4 regions of the Colwellia sp. MB3u-55 genome follow, and region 2 is predicted to be linked to each of the others. Evidence: predicted binding sites of a transcription regulator. Region 2 holds the regulator's gene; each other region holds the start of a gene.
The links. The regulator sigma-54, encoded in region 2, starts transcription at its own class of promoters, with help from an activator protein. The targets are predictions, from matches to a motif close to GTTGGCACGNNNNTNGNNT.
Positions count from the first base shown of each region.

Region 1 (3,883 bases), on a different contig from region 2:
TAAATTTAACAGTAACATAAAATCAGTTATTTGTCATATGGACGAATCAAATCCCCACTTGCACTTCTATCTATATAACAGTAAAGACTTAAACATGAGAAGCTTTCACCCCGCTTTTTTAGCTGAAGATAACGAGAAGAACACAAAGCTAAAAAGAAAGGCTTTTAGAAGTGGTTTAACAGAATTTCAAGATCAGTATTTTAAACTTACTAGCAAACCTTTAGGTTTTGAGCGAAAGACAGTACAACGAGAGAGACGAAGCAGAAAGACTCAATTAGCAATGAATGATATGAATAAGTTAAGCAGTGATAAAGATTTTGAAATATTAAAACTTAAGAGAGCTAATTTAAAGCTAATTAATGTTATTAATAGTTATAAGAATAATATTAAGTTGCTAAAATTGAGACTAAGCAAAGCCCTCGGTTTTGGTAATAGTAGTTATACCCTAAAATAAAAAACAAACTCCCCAAAGGGGAAGCCCCTTTTTTTTATTTATAGGGCATGAATTTTTACTTTTATAAATATATCTAATTGTTTGTTTTTATTTATTAGTACTCCTGAATAGATGTGGATCGCAGAAAATTATGAAACCTGCGACAGAAAATGAGATTGAAGCATTTTCCTTATATTCACTAATGCCACATTGAAGACCCTTTCCATTATGAAATAATGACCTCAAAATAGCCTGCTTAAAGTTAGAAAGCTGACATTAGTCTTTGCTTATCTAACTACAACTATTTCGTAACTATTCGATAAAGGAGATATTTTTCGGGAATGATTTCTTGTCAAAAACTATGAAAGCTGACACCAGTAGTGCTGAATATTAAGTTAAAGTGTCTGAAGGCTTTTACACATACGGCATAACAAAGGATTAAGAATCCTATGGTAGTATTTTGTAATGTAAATCATGGTTAATACATATGTATGAGTCGAATAAGTTTACAGTGGTATGAACATTAGTGATAACCGAATTAGTATCTGAATACTTAATCGATGAATCGTTTAGGTGGTTATGTAAACAACGCAAACACTTTCCTGTGAACAGTGATGTGTGGCATTGTCGATTTCATTGGAAAAGTATTAAACCCAAATTAATACGTGATTTATCAATTAACCGTTTCACTTTTCAACCACTACAAAAGGTAACAAAAGCTTCAGGTGAAGTTATTCACTTATGGACATCAATCGATAGTGTGGTATTGAAATTGTTATCATTGGTGTTATCACATTATTTACCGTCATCTAAGCTGTGTACACACTTAAAAGGGCATGGTGGTAGTAAACAAACAGTAACTTCAATACAAGCTGAAATACCGAATAATACCTTTGTATTTAGAACGGATGTTAAATCGTATTATGAGTCCATCAATCACGAAATATTGTTAGACAAGTTATCGGTTTACATCAAAAATAAAATGGTAATGAACCTACTAGCGCAGTATCTAAAACGAAGTGTTGAATCTGGAGGTTTATTTAAGGATATAAAACAAGGTATTTCATCAGGGTGTCCGTTAAGCCCTTTGATATCGAGTTTTTATCTTTATGAGTTAGATAAAGAAATGGAAGATAAATCCGTATTCTATCGACGTTATATGGATGATATTATCGTACTATCACCATCAAGGTGGAAATTACGCAAAGCGATAATAACAGTTAATCAACATTTTGAAAAACTAAAGTTAAAACAACATCCTGACAAAACAGACATAGGTAGGATTAGTAATGGATTTGACTTTTTAGGATATCAGTTTGGACAAGAAAAAATAACCGTGTCAAAACGAACAGTACAAAATCACATTCGTCGAATAACGCAGCTTTATGAGCAAAAAAAGCATCAACCAAATTGGAAGATGCTTCTTGATGATTATCGACAACGTTGGGTTACATGGGTTTTATCAGGCATACCGTCGTCAATAATTAATTTTGATTCTGAATCAATAAACTTAAGATTGTTTCTTAAATCGACGTGATGCTAAACCAATCATGCCTAATGCAAAAATAGCAAGTGTTGAAGGTTCTGGAACCTCCGCCTTCTTGACGAGCCAAGTATTTGTGCGGATGTTGGTCGCGCTGTGACTCTCAGGTCCCCATGAATCGTCTCTTAAGAATCCCTGAGCGACTTTATCGCTCCACCACCCGATTTGTACTGTACGGGGTGCTCCAGCTCTATTTGAGTAACTTGAAATTTCAGTCGTCATGCCGTTTAAATACCCATGATTAGCATTATCTCCATAATAAGAACCATCTCCTAACATCATCACTAGTGCTTTGAATGAAAATATTGAAGTGTCCCATGTGCGCCCTGTTCCTGTTGTAGGGATTAGAACGTTGTTATTTTGATGAAGTAAAAGTCCTAATACCTCTGAAGTTGAAGCAATTTCCCAACCGATAAGGCTGCCACTAGTTGTGCTTGCTAATACATCATTATATGACATGTTATCGGTGAACCTAGCGTCTAACCACTGCCAGCCCGTAACGCTATCAGTGACGTACCCATCATGGTCTGTAATAAGACCAGCATTCGACAAACAGCTAGTAGTTATGGCTAAAACCATAAATACCTTATTTAAAAATTTAAATTTCATATGTGTTCCTTATATCCCTTTCCAAAAATCTGGGTAGGTAATCGTTGTTAAAGTAATCTATGAATCCCCGCACATTAATACAAAAATCATACCAAACTTAAAATATCAAACAATTTCAATATGATGATAATTTATGCAGTGTTTAATTAAGTAACACTGTAAAATAATCTGACACAAAATAACTTATCAACCGGTTGTTTCGATTGAACAATATTAACAAACTGTAAATAAAACTAGTTTTAGTATAAAAATATTATTAGATGATTAAATTTCATCTTCAACCTGATATAAACCACTACAACATTCATGCTTAAACCACTTAAAACAAGTGTTTCAGTAGTGTAATTGATTAAAACTCAGTGATGCTAATTGTTGTATTCCAACACCGTAACACCACTACATACCAGTATATTCAACACCTAGCAACTGACTTGTAATCCGTTGGTTTGACATGTCATTAATTGGTCTTACTACAAATTCAAGATATTGATTTTATAATGTAAGTTATCTATTTCTATATTCATGAAATTAGCTTAAAACAAGATGGTAAAATTCAAAATATGCATAATAACGGAGTTTTATCCGTTGCTAGTGGGAGTCGGACATTGGCAAAGCGAACTTTGATTTTTTATTCTGTTAACAGTAACTTTAGTCTCAACTTTAACATCTTAAATTTGAACTCCACTGTCTCCTTAGAGCTTCAAGCGGACGTTAGGATTAACGAGTGGCTAACGTCTGCAATGCGCACTTTTTTGACATGGAAGGGAATTGATAAACCTTAGTAATTTAAAGAATACGCACCGCTAAGTGCGTAGATTATAATGAATCACTTTAACTAAGCTTTACTGATGCTCGTAATTTGAAGGCCGTTTGACATTAAGCCACCAGCATCAACAACAAACTCATTCGGATAATCAAAAGAAAAACCTTTAATGAATGCGTCTGCTGATAAATCAACTTCTTTAGCATTAACTCCCTTAGCTTGACCTTCAGCTCCAAACCCAACTGCTTTTACAGCAATATTAGCTTTGTAAATCTCATAAGCATTACCTGTTTTTTTAGATACGCCTTTGCTCTTAGTAATACTTAATATTTGAACTTTCTCTGACATAATGTTTTCTCTAATTAGTTGGAAATCCGTTTCCGCTATGCTTTCCCTATACACATATCATGCAGTATATTAAATAAAACAGTCAAGAGAAATACACTGTACAAGTGTACATAGTTTATTTCATCCTTTAATAATGGTTACTTATTTATCAATAACTTAAGTGCGACTACTGTATTTATAGCTTGTT
Region 1 is NZ_JACGUS010000106.1:4,491-8,373, forward strand. Features, by position in the region: gene H4J66_RS07370 (plasmid recombination protein) at 1-454, shown strand, start outside; gene H4J66_RS07375 (reverse transcriptase/maturase family protein) at 960-1,970, shown strand; gene H4J66_RS20275 (PEP-CTERM sorting domain-containing protein) at 1,944-2,555, opposite strand; gene H4J66_RS07385 (hypothetical protein) at 3,421-3,696, opposite strand.
Region 1: a site for sigma-54 is predicted at 2,663-2,681, ahead of H4J66_RS20275 (PEP-CTERM sorting domain-containing protein). Genes of this name have one in related genera too.

Region 2 (3,883 bases):
GGCAGTAGAATTACTTACAATATTGCCACTCAGTATGTTAATGCTGAAAGTAAATCTAACGAACGCACTAAAACGATTTTTCAGCCAAAAGAAAAAATTAAAGCGACAACCACAGACGCGAAAACTCAGGAAAAAATTAATTTATGAGCACTAGCACCCTAATGGCAAAAGGCCTTGCCAAAGCCTATAAAGGCAGAAAAGTGGTTAAAAATGTCAGTATGCAAGTTTCAGCAGGACAAATAGTCGGTTTACTGGGCCCAAATGGTGCCGGAAAAACAACTTCTTTTTATATGATCGTTGGTTTGGTTGAAAGTGATAGTGGCGATATTATTTTAAATGACGAAAACCTGACGTTAGCGCCTATGCATGAGCGTGCTAGAAAAGGCATCGGATATTTACCACAAGAAGCCTCTATTTTTCGAAAACTCAGTGTTTACGATAATATTATGGCTATTTTACAAACACGAAAAGAATTATCAGATGCTGAACGTGAAGAAAAATTAGAACATCTTGTTGAAGAATTCAACATAGGTCATATCAAAGATAATTTAGGCATGAGCTTATCGGGTGGTGAACGCCGCCGAGTAGAAATTGCCCGCGCTTTAGCTGCTGAACCAAAATTTATTTTATTAGATGAACCTTTTGCTGGTGTTGACCCAATTTCAGTAGGTGATATTAAAAAAATTATTCTACACTTAAAAGAACGTGGCATTGGTGTGTTGGTCACTGATCACAATGTACGTGAAACTCTCGATGTATGTGAACATGCGTATATTGTTAGTCATGGTGAACTTATTGCAGAAGGTACTGCAGATCAAATTCTTGCAAATCAACATGTAAGAGATGTATACCTTGGTGAACAATTCACGCTATAGTAGTCAGTAAGTGAATAATATCTTCGTATGAAAAAAACGAAAATATCCCATTAAAAATAATAGGAAGTTAATGACCTAAATGCGCCCTACTCTACAACTCCGCATAGGACAACAATTAACCATGACGCCACAATTGCAGCAAGCAATCAAATTGCTGCAACTGTCTACGTTAGAGCTTCAACAAGAAATTCAAGAAGCCTTAGAAAGCAATCCATTATTAGAAATGGATGAGTCTTCAAATAATCCCGAAGATAAAAGTACTGACAACCTTGAAGAAGCTCACACTGCCGGTACTGGTGATGTTAAAGAAGCCCCAGCTTCTGATGGTAGCGAAGACGCTACGCCTACCATTGATGAAATCACCACTACTGAAGCCATGGACAAAAACGATATCCCTGAAGAATTAAACATGGATACCACTTGGGATGATAACTACACAGCTGGTGCAGCAAGTTCAAGTTCAGGCCCCTCTTCAGAAGATTATACTTACCAAGGCGAGACCCAAGACTCTATTCAAGATCATTTGCGCTGGCAAATGGAATTAAGCCCTTTTACCGAAACAGACCGCACTATAGCGACAGCAATTATTGATGCGGTTGATGACGCCGGTTACTTAACGGTATCTAGTGAAGACATTTTAGAGAGTGTTGCCATTGAAGGAGTAGAGCTTGATGAAATAGAGGTGGTACTAAAACGTATTAACCTCTTTGATCCTGTCGGCGTCGCTGCTCGTTCAATTTCAGAATGTTTAATCATTCAACTTAATCAATTTGACCCAGCTACACCTTGGCTAGCAGAAAGTAAGTTAGTTTTGCGTGACCATATTAATCTGCTGGGTAGCCGAGACTATCGTACATTAATGCGTAAAACTCGACTGAAAGAAGACCAACTGCGCGAAGTGGTACGTCTTATTCAATCACTTGACCCTAGACCCGGCGATAGTGTGATGAAGAGTGACGACCAGTACGTTATTCCTGATGTGTCTGTTGAAAAGAAAAATGGCCGTTGGGTGGTCGAATTAAACCCTGATACTGCGCCAAAACTTTCGGTGAATCAGCAATATGCTTCGATGTCACGTTCGATGAAGTCGACAGCGGACACACAATTTATTCGCTCAAATTTACAAGAAGCTAAATGGTTTATTAAAAGCTTAGAAAGCCGTAATGATACTTTATTAAAAGTGTCAAACTGTATTGTGCAACGTCAAATTGGCTTTTTTGAACATGGTAATGAAGCCATGCGTCCAATGGTTTTAAATGATATTGCCGAAGCTGTCGATATGCATGAATCAACCATTTCACGAGTGACAACACAAAAGTACATGCATACGCCACGTGGAATTTTCGAACTGAAGTTTTTCTTCTCAAGCCATGTTGGCACCGAAAGCGGTGGCGAATGCTCATCAACAGCTATTCGTGCACTAATCAAAAAATTTGTTGCTGCCGAAATCCCAGCAAAACCACTTAGTGATAGTAAAATGGCTGATTTATTAGCCGACCAAGGGATAAATGTAGCTCGACGTACCATAGCAAAATATCGAGAGTCACTTTCTATTCCACCTTCTAACCAACGAAAAAGTTTACTTTAACGAAAAGATGAGGAATTAAGCTTATGCAAATTAATCTTTCTGGCCACCATGTTGACATTACCGAAGCTTTACGAGAAAACGTCACGACTAAGATGACAAAATTAAGCCGACATTTTGATCATATCAATAATGTACATGTTGTTCTCACCGTTGAAAAATCAAATCAAATTGCTGAAGCGACTGTTCACGTTAGTGGCTCTGATTTACATGCAAAAGCTGAAAATGCTGACATGTATGCCTCTATTGATAGTCTTGTTGTTAAGCTTGACCGGCAAATATTAAAGTACAAAGGTAAAACGAATCAGCATTAATGCTGTTTATCGCCTGTTCACTCACCAAAGAATCTAAGTAGTATAATGAAGTTGCAAGATATCCTTACCCTTGATTGCACCCTGTGTGCAATTAAGGGTACAAGCAAAAAAAAACTCCTTGAAATAATTAGCACAACTGCGGCAAAAAAATTCGACAATATTGATACTCATCAATTATTCGAAAGCTTAATGGCGCGTGAAAAAGTTGGATCTACCGGTATAGGAAATGGCATTGCGATTCCTCATGGTCGATTAACTAACACGTCACAAGTTATTGCTGTATTGCTGACCAGTGAACAAGCCGTTGAATTTGATGCGATAGACAACCGTGCTGTCGATATTATTATTGCGTTATTTGTACCCGAAGAAAACTGCCAACAACATTTAGATACCTTACAAAGTATTGCGCAAATATTTAGTACTAAACAATTCGCAAAGCAAATAAGAAAATGCAAAGATTCGCAAGAGCTTTTTACTATAATAAAGCATGCTCAACGTTAATAAAATCTAATAATAACCCAGGAAAACTCAAATGAAACTCTTGATAGTCAGTGGTCGCTCAGGGTCAGGTAAAAGTGTCGCCTTACGTGTACTCGAAGATTTAGGCTACTACTGTGTCGATAATATTCCGGTAAATTTATTGCCTGCATTAGCACATACCGTTATTAATGATTACGACAAAGTAGCGGTTAGTTTAGATGTACGTAACTTACCCAATGACCCTAATGATGTTTCAGAGATATTAGATTATCTGCCAAAAACGGTAAAACTCGATATCCTGTATTTAGATGCCGATGACTCTGATCTTATTCGACGTTTTAGTGAAACGCGTCGTTTGCATCCTTTAATTAAACAAAATATTCCACTCGACCAAGCCATCTCTTTAGAGAAAAAGCTGCTTGAGCCTATTTCGACGCGTGCGGGTTTGTATATTAATACCAGCCAGTTATCACCTCATCAATTATCTGATTTAGTGCGTGAGCGAATTTTGGGCAAAACCTCGGCATCTATGGTGGTGGTGTTTGAATCTTTTGGCTTTAAACACGGTGTACCACAAGACGCAGATTATGTTTTTGATGCACGTTTTCTACCTAACCCTTTTTGGGAAA
Region 2 is NZ_JACGUS010000122.1:508,297-512,179, forward strand. Features, by position in the region: gene lptA (lipopolysaccharide transport periplasmic protein LptA) at 1-147, shown strand, start outside; gene lptB (LPS export ABC transporter ATP-binding protein) at 144-875, shown strand; gene H4J66_RS18490 (RNA polymerase factor sigma-54) at 955-2,463, shown strand; gene hpf (ribosome hibernation-promoting factor, HPF/YfiA family) at 2,487-2,774, shown strand; gene ptsN (PTS IIA-like nitrogen regulatory protein PtsN) at 2,820-3,275, shown strand; gene rapZ (RNase adapter RapZ) at 3,307-3,883, shown strand, end outside.

Region 3 (3,883 bases), on a different contig from region 2:
ACTGGTAATAAGCCCGCCTTTATCAATTTTACCCTTGAAACATTGAGTCTTGGTTACGCAAATATGCTGACCACCGATGAAGTCGTCGTTGAAATTCTTGAAACGGTTAAACCGGGTAAAAAGTTATTAGCTATTTGCAAAGACCTTTATGAACAAGGTTATACATTAGCGCTCGATGATTATGAACATCAAAAAGTATGGATACATTTTTTCCCTTATATCAAAATAATAAAAATAGATTGGAAAATATCCACTATTGAAGAAATTAAAGAAGTTAAACAAGCGATTGCTAATTTCCCTGATATTAAGTTGCTTGCAGAAAAAGTTGAAACTTACGACGAGTATAATCAAGCACTAGAATTAGGCTTTGAACTATTCCAAGGTTTTTTCTTTGCTAAGCCTGAGATGATAAAAACTAAAAGTCTCTCTCCATCACAGATTGCCATGGCTGAGTTACTTTATGAAACATCAAAACCCGAATTAGATTTAATCAGTATTACTTCTGTGTTTGAACGCGATGTAACACTTTCTTATAAACTATTAAGATATGTTAACTCGGCAACATTTCGCAGACGCAATGAAATATCAACAATAAAACAAGCACTTGTAACTCTAGGATCACAAGAATTAAAACGATTTTTAGGTTTGATGTTTGCTATAAATGTTAACCCTGACAAACCTTCAGAGTTAATTAATTCAGCGATGGCTCGTGCTAAATTTTGTGAACTTCTCTCAAAGGATATTAGTGCTCCAATAGATTCATCGATTGCATTCTTAACGGGCTTATTATCATTAATTGATGCCATTTTAGATGAAAAACTTGAAACTGTTTTAGAAAAGTTACCACTTGCACAAGAGATAAAGGACTCTTTACTCACTAAGAAAGGTGTATTGGCTGAATTAATCCAGTTATTAGAGTACATTGAGCATGCACAATGGGATAAAACCATTGTTGTTATGAATAAGTTAGGTATAGAAAAAGAAAAAGTCATTAGAGATTACAACCAAGCACTTTCATGGGCTGACGAGCAGTCACAAATGACCAATGGCAGTTAATTAAGTCAGTGGTTCAATTGACAAAAAACGAGTAACCAAATTGTTTACTCGTTTTTTATTGTCAATAATTAGAGAATAACGCGCCCATGTTATAATCGGCGCTAGAGAAGTTTATCCGTATTTAGTTAACATTACATAAGTTCTTTAGTGTTTTTAGATGAAACAGTAGTGGTTAATAAATTAAAGTCTTTTAACACTATTATTTCGTTAGTTAACCTGTCTTCAAGTGCATCGATGTCGACAACAGATTGACAAAGTACTTTACTACTTTTTTTAATTTGTTCACCACGAGATTCCATTTCGTTTTCCATTTTTTCACCGAAATCCTCCATACGAGATTCAAAAGCGTTCATATCGCCACCAGAGAAAAGCATCTGTTGACCTACCGCTATCATTAAACTACCAATCGAATTTTGCACCGTCTTTTCTATCGCACTTTCAATACGTTGCTCAAAATCTTCGTTGAAAAAGTTTTCTCCTGAAAAACCATCCTCATCAAAATAAATGTCATTATCACTGGTTAAGCCCAGATCAACTTCTTTACGTATTTCTGAAAGTTGACTAGTAATTTCAGCACTCAGCGTATTATCTTGACCTAGTAACTCATTAAACGCTAAGTTAATGCCGTCATTCGCAAGATCGATAGCATCCAATGCAACACTTTTTACTTGTGGAACTGCAGCCCTAATGCCAGACGAATAATCATGAATCAAGGATTGCTGATTATCTGTTAAGTCAACTTGAACACCATTGACATATAATCGTTCATTATCAACAATTTTATAGAGTGGCAGTTTACTTTTAGAGAATTCAATAGCGGTTGGCGTAATTTTAATACCACCAGATATTGTTGCATTGCATGAGTCATTTGTAAAAGATGCGGTGGAAGCGAACGTAGTGCTGCTTGCCAATATAAGTGATGTTGCGATGAGTGTTTTCATATTATGCCCTTCGATTGTTATCGATTAAATAATGCCTAACTTAATATAGACATTACAAAACTAGTGCCAACTAGTAAAACCAATAAAATTCAATAAGATATAATAAATCCATAAAACAAACTAAAAATTAAATACTAATTATTAGTGAAATAAACACATTTTTGGTTAATATGCTAATTGTTGCATTTCAATGAGACGGGATTGGCAGCGAGCAAATTCAAAACTTAATTGCTGTCCTTGATAAAGCTCAATTATATCAACTTCAGTATTAATAATAAGTCGTATATTTCTATCATAAAATTCATCAACAACAGCAATAAAGCGCCGAGCTTCGTCATCTAAATGGCAAAGTTGGCTTAATAATTTACCGTCGCGTTGATAGTCATCTTCTACACCCGATATAACAGACGTTATGCGCTCTCCGTCAAATTGAGGAACTTGGCCAAGCAATACCAGTTTAAAATGATCAGCTAGGCTAATGTAGTCTCGCTGACTTCTAGGGCCTGAACATAGTGCATAAAAATCAAAAAGTATAATAGTGTCTGTTTTCGCTTGAAAAGGGATTTTACGGTGGTTAACAGTTATATTACCTGAAGTACCCACAATGCCCGTAATATCTAAAAACCTTTGTCTAAGCGTTTTGTTATTTAATGGGTAAGTATAATCACGATATGCAATTGCGGTTTCATCATAATGCTCTAAGCGATGATCTGCAGCACCATCAACCGATAACACTTGGCAATAATGATTAATTAAATCGATGGTTGGCAAAAATCTTTCACGCTGTAACCCATTACGATAAAGTTCTTCGGGTCGACAATTAGAGGTAGCGATTAAAATAATATCTTGTTGAAAGAACGCCTGAAATAAGCCAGAAAGCAACATAGCGTCACCAATATCTGAAACATAAAACTCATCAAAACACAGTACTTTGATCTTTTTAGCCCATTGCTTAGCAATAAACGTTAATGGGTCACTTTGTCCTGTACATAAATTTAATTGTTGATGTACTTCTTCAATAAAACGATGAAAATGAATACGTTTTTTAGCAGTAACGGCTAAATTTTGAAAGAAGAGATCCATAAGCATGGTTTTACCACGACCGACTCTCCCATAAAGATAAATACCACGAATAGCAGACGATTTTTCAGTCGTTTAGCAAGCCAAGATTTACGCTCATGTTGATAGATTTGTTCAGAAAGATCATCAAGTTTGGCAACGGCATTAACTTGTGCATAATCGTATTTAAAATTATTCGAAGTAGATAGAGCTTGGTAAGCTGAAAGCATATCTTAAGTTTTAAACGTTGAAACTAAATTTTTCCCACAAAAAAAGGGTGAGACATAAGTCTTACCCTTTTTAGCAATTTATTTGTATGAGGTAACCTAAGTTAGCTCAAGATACAAAATTAAAGAGCTTGAATGTTCTCAGCTTGAGGACCTTTCTGACCTTGAGTTACAGTAAACTGTACTTTTTGGCCTTCAGCTAGAGTTTTAAAACCGTCGCCAGAGATTGCAGAAAAATGTGCGAAAACGTCAGGACCAGATTCTTGCTCGATGAAACCAAAACCTTTAGACTCGTTGAACCATTTTACTGTACCAGTAGTTGTAGACATAATAGTATCCTATTTGTTTAATATAATTAATCTTAATTTTTTTCTAGCAATTAAATAAATTTAATCCGCTAAAACGATGATGCTGAGAGTGTTGCTATGACTTATTAAACAGGACGAGCTACTAACATAACTTCGAAACTTGGTACATAAATATAGGTAGTACTTTCTAGCTGCGTGCATTGTATATCGTTGGCAGAAAGAGTCAAGTTTTTTATCGACTTTATTAATTCTTTTGTTTGTTTTATGAACAAACCGTAAGATTAACACTATC
Region 3 is NZ_JACGUS010000077.1:49,632-53,514, reverse strand. Features, by position in the region: gene H4J66_RS04415 (EAL and HDOD domain-containing protein) at 1-1,056, shown strand, start outside; gene H4J66_RS04410 (DUF2884 family protein) at 1,188-1,997, opposite strand; gene zapE (cell division protein ZapE) at 2,163-3,086, opposite strand; gene H4J66_RS04400 (cold-shock protein) at 3,406-3,612, opposite strand.
Region 3: a site for sigma-54 is predicted at 2,050-2,068, ahead of H4J66_RS04410 (DUF2884 family protein). Genes of this name have one in related genera too.

Region 4 (3,883 bases), on a different contig from region 2:
TCTAAAACGGCTCTAAAACCGTTCAGTAAATTTGAAGGTTTTGGCTAGACTGATGGTATTAATATAAATGGTGTATGATTTTACACAAAAATCAATTGATTATGTAGTGAAAAGAGTGCTTTTACTGAAAAAACAGCTCAGATAAGAAAAAGGCCTCTATTTCAATAAAGGCCTTGCTGTTTTTTGACGTCTAAATCATAAAATTTAACTACAAATTATACCCTGATTCATCATGTTCAATTAAATCAAGGCCTGTTATTTCTTGTTCTTTATCAACCCTTAATCCTTTAGTCATCAAGGAAACAAGCTTAAATAACACGTAAGAGACAACCGCGGTATAGACAATAACAGCGCCAATTCCCACTAATTGAACACTAACCTGCCCTAACATCGTGGTGATACCCTCTGCATAACCATAGCCACTAAAAGCGCCTAGCTCTGTAGAAGAAAACACACCCGCTAATAAAGTGCCTAAAATACCCCCAACACCATGCACGGGAAAAACATCTAAAGAATCGTCAATTTTTAACTTTTGTTTAATATAGACCGTTGAATAAAAACAAATAAAACCCGCAGAAATCCCTATCACTAGTGCGCCACCTGGGCCAACAAAACCTGATGCAGGTGTTATTGTCCCTAAACCGGCAACCATGCCCGTTACCGCGCCTAAGACACTCGCTTTACCAAATTTTTTCCATTCAATAGCAGCCCAAGTCAGTGCACCTGCTGAAGCGGATAAATGCGTGACTAACATGGCCATTGCAGCGTCACCATTCGCGGCTAAGGCACTGCCACCATTGAAACCAAACCAACCTACCCAAAGCAAACCTGCTCCCGTAATAGTCATGGTTAAGTTATGTGGCAACATAGGCGTTCGAGGGAAACCATATCGAGGACCTAAAACAACAGCAGCAACCAATGCGGCAACACCACAGGTAATATGCACCACAATACCACCGGCAAAATCATAAATGCCCATTTGGCCTAACCAACCGCCGCCCCAAACCCAATGAGTTACCGGAGCATAAACCGCTAGCAACCATAAGCCACTAAAGATTAACACTGCAGAAAACTTCATTCTTTCTGCATAAGCGCCAATAATAAGCGCTGGAGTAATAACCGCAAACGTCATTTGAAATAAAGCAAACAAGCTTTCTGGAATATCACCAACAAGGGTTTCTTTGGTTATTCCCATCATAAGTACTTTGCTAAAATCACCTATCCACGCATTACCTTCACCAAAGGCTAAGCTATAACCGACCACAAACCAAAGTATCGAAGAAAGAGCAGCAATTGAAAAACACTGCATAAGAATAGAAAGAATATTTTTACGTCGAACTAATCCACCGTAAAATAAAGCGAGTCCGGGTAAGGTCATCATTAGGACTAGAGCCGTAGATGTGAGGATCCACGCCGTATTCGCGCCGTTCAATTCGTCATTGCTGGCAAAACTCGGCAAGGCGACCACGGACAAAAGTAAAACAAAAAGTGTTAATACTTTATTCATCGTTACGCTTGAGTGTAACCGTTTAAATAGCTTCATTATCTGTTTCACCTGTTCTGATCCTAACAATACGTTCGATGTTAGTGACAAATATCTTACCGTCACCTATTTTTCCTGTTTGCGCTGTTTCTAGAATAGTGTCGATAACACGCTCAACCATTTCATCCTTAACAGCGAGCTCAAGTTTCATTTTTGGTAAAAAATCGACAACATATTCAGCACCACGATAAAGTTCAGTATGACCTTTTTGACGCCCAAAACCATTAACTTCGCTTAACGTTAATCCTTTTAGGCCTATCTCGCTGAGTGCTTCACGAACATCATCGAGTTTAAAAGGTTTGATTATTGCGGTTATCAACTTCATTTGTTCACCTTTAGTGCATATTATTTAAGATTGTTTATATAAATTTATTTAAGCACCATTTGTGCCCAAAGATACAATCAATTAAAAAACATGAAGTTAAAAAACAATAATGAATATCACACCGCTCAAATGCACCAAGATATTGCACAAAAGCACGACCCAAAAACCACATTGGTGCGCAAATTACGACCATTAGTCAGGTTTTATATTTTAAACAAGGTGTAAAGGGCAAAATTAAAGGGTTAGTATTAGCAAAGGTTAGAGATGATAAATAGCGCACAAAAAAAAACCCTACGGGTGTAGGGCTTTTAAGCAGAGACAATAACAACTTAATCGATTAGCTGATACTGCTCGCGTAAAATATCAATAATTTCAGCTTTAGGGTTAGCAGACAAAACAATTTTTTGACCGGTAATTTTCTCAGCGATCGCTGTGTATGTTTGTGATACATCCATTAACACGGATGCTGGTAACTCATTGTTACGAGCTAAAGCTAAGCGCTCGTCCATGCGATTTTTATTTAATAAAATATCATCATCAGGGAAATGTGCTAAAAGTAATTGGCGGAAACCTTCTTTCGAGTTTTCAACCACTTTACCGGCACGATATTGCTCGCCATCCCAAATACGTGAAGAATCAGGCGTACCCACTTCGTCCATATAAATTAACTTGTCGTTGCCCGCTTTATCTTTTACATAGCCAAATTCAAATTTAGTATCTACAAAGATTTGATCAAGCTTTGCCAACGCATCAGAAATAACGTCAAAACCTTCCGTTAATAATTTTTCGTATAAAGTAATATCATCAGGCGTCTTAAAATTAAAGGCTTCAAAATTATCTTCAATATTTTTGCGAGTAATATTAACATCATCAATAGCAGGAACGCCCGGAATGCCTTCTAAAATACCTTTTGTTGAAGGTGTTTGTAGAAGTTCAGGTAGCTTTGAATCTTTCAATAATCCTTCAGCTAATTCGATACCACAAAATTCACGTTCACCTTTTACGTATGAACGCCACATAGAACCAGTAATATACTGACGACAGATAGCTTCAATCATTACAGGTTTAGCTTTTTGTACGATCCAAACAAACGGATGTGGAATATCAAGAATATGACTATCGGCTAGACCTTGATCTTTAAATAATTTAAACCAATGATTTGATATAGCATTCAGTGATGCACCTTTTCCAGGTACACCTTGCATACCACCTTCGCCTTGCCAAATACATTCAAAAGCAGAAATACGATCACTAATAACCATAATGGCTAAAGGTGTGTCGTCGGCAACATCATAGCCTTTCTCTTGAATTAGTCGCTTACTATCCGCGTCGGTTAACCAATAAACACTGCGCACTTTACCGCTGTGAACTGGTGCATCGGTACGAATAGGTAAATCATTATTTACCGCTAAAATTTGATCTGCAAGACTCATCGGTTTAAACCTTAATTATCAAGTTAATATTAATTGTAGCGAATAATATCTTTGCGCGTTATCCCAAAAGATAAAATAGTATTCGGTATAATTAATAAAAACATTTTAATACATTATAACCAAGGTGTTTAGTTTAATTTCCAAAGTAAAGAACGGAGCTAATAACTATTAGTAAGTACTTTAAAACGCAGAAAGTGAGCTAAAGAACAAGTTAGTATGATTAAAAAAAGAAAAGGACGCCTAATGGCGTCCTTATCTCAAAGCTTTTTCAAGTTCTATGCAGCTAAAGCAGCTTTCGCTTTTTCAACTAAGAATGTGAATGTTGCTTTGTCGTATACTGCAATATCAGCTAGGATCTTACGATCGATTTCAATAGCAGCCTTTTTAAGACCATTAATGAAAACACTGTAAGATAAACCGTTTATGCGAGCTGCTGCATTTATACGAGTGATCCAAAGCTGACGGAATTGACGTTTACGTTGACGACGATCGCGGTAAGCGTACTGACCTGCTTTAGTTACTGCTTGATAAGCAACACGGTAAACACGGCTACGTGCTCCGTAATAACCTTTAGCTTGCTTT
Region 4 is NZ_JACGUS010000102.1:101,670-105,552, forward strand. Features, by position in the region: gene H4J66_RS06335 (ammonium transporter) at 209-1,507, opposite strand; gene H4J66_RS06340 (P-II family nitrogen regulator) at 1,530-1,868, opposite strand; gene H4J66_RS06345 (phosphoribosylaminoimidazolesuccinocarboxamide synthase) at 2,198-3,301, opposite strand; gene rplT (50S ribosomal protein L20) at 3,577-3,883, opposite strand, start outside.
Region 4: a site for sigma-54 is predicted at 1,919-1,937, ahead of H4J66_RS06340 (P-II family nitrogen regulator). Genes of this name have one in related genera too.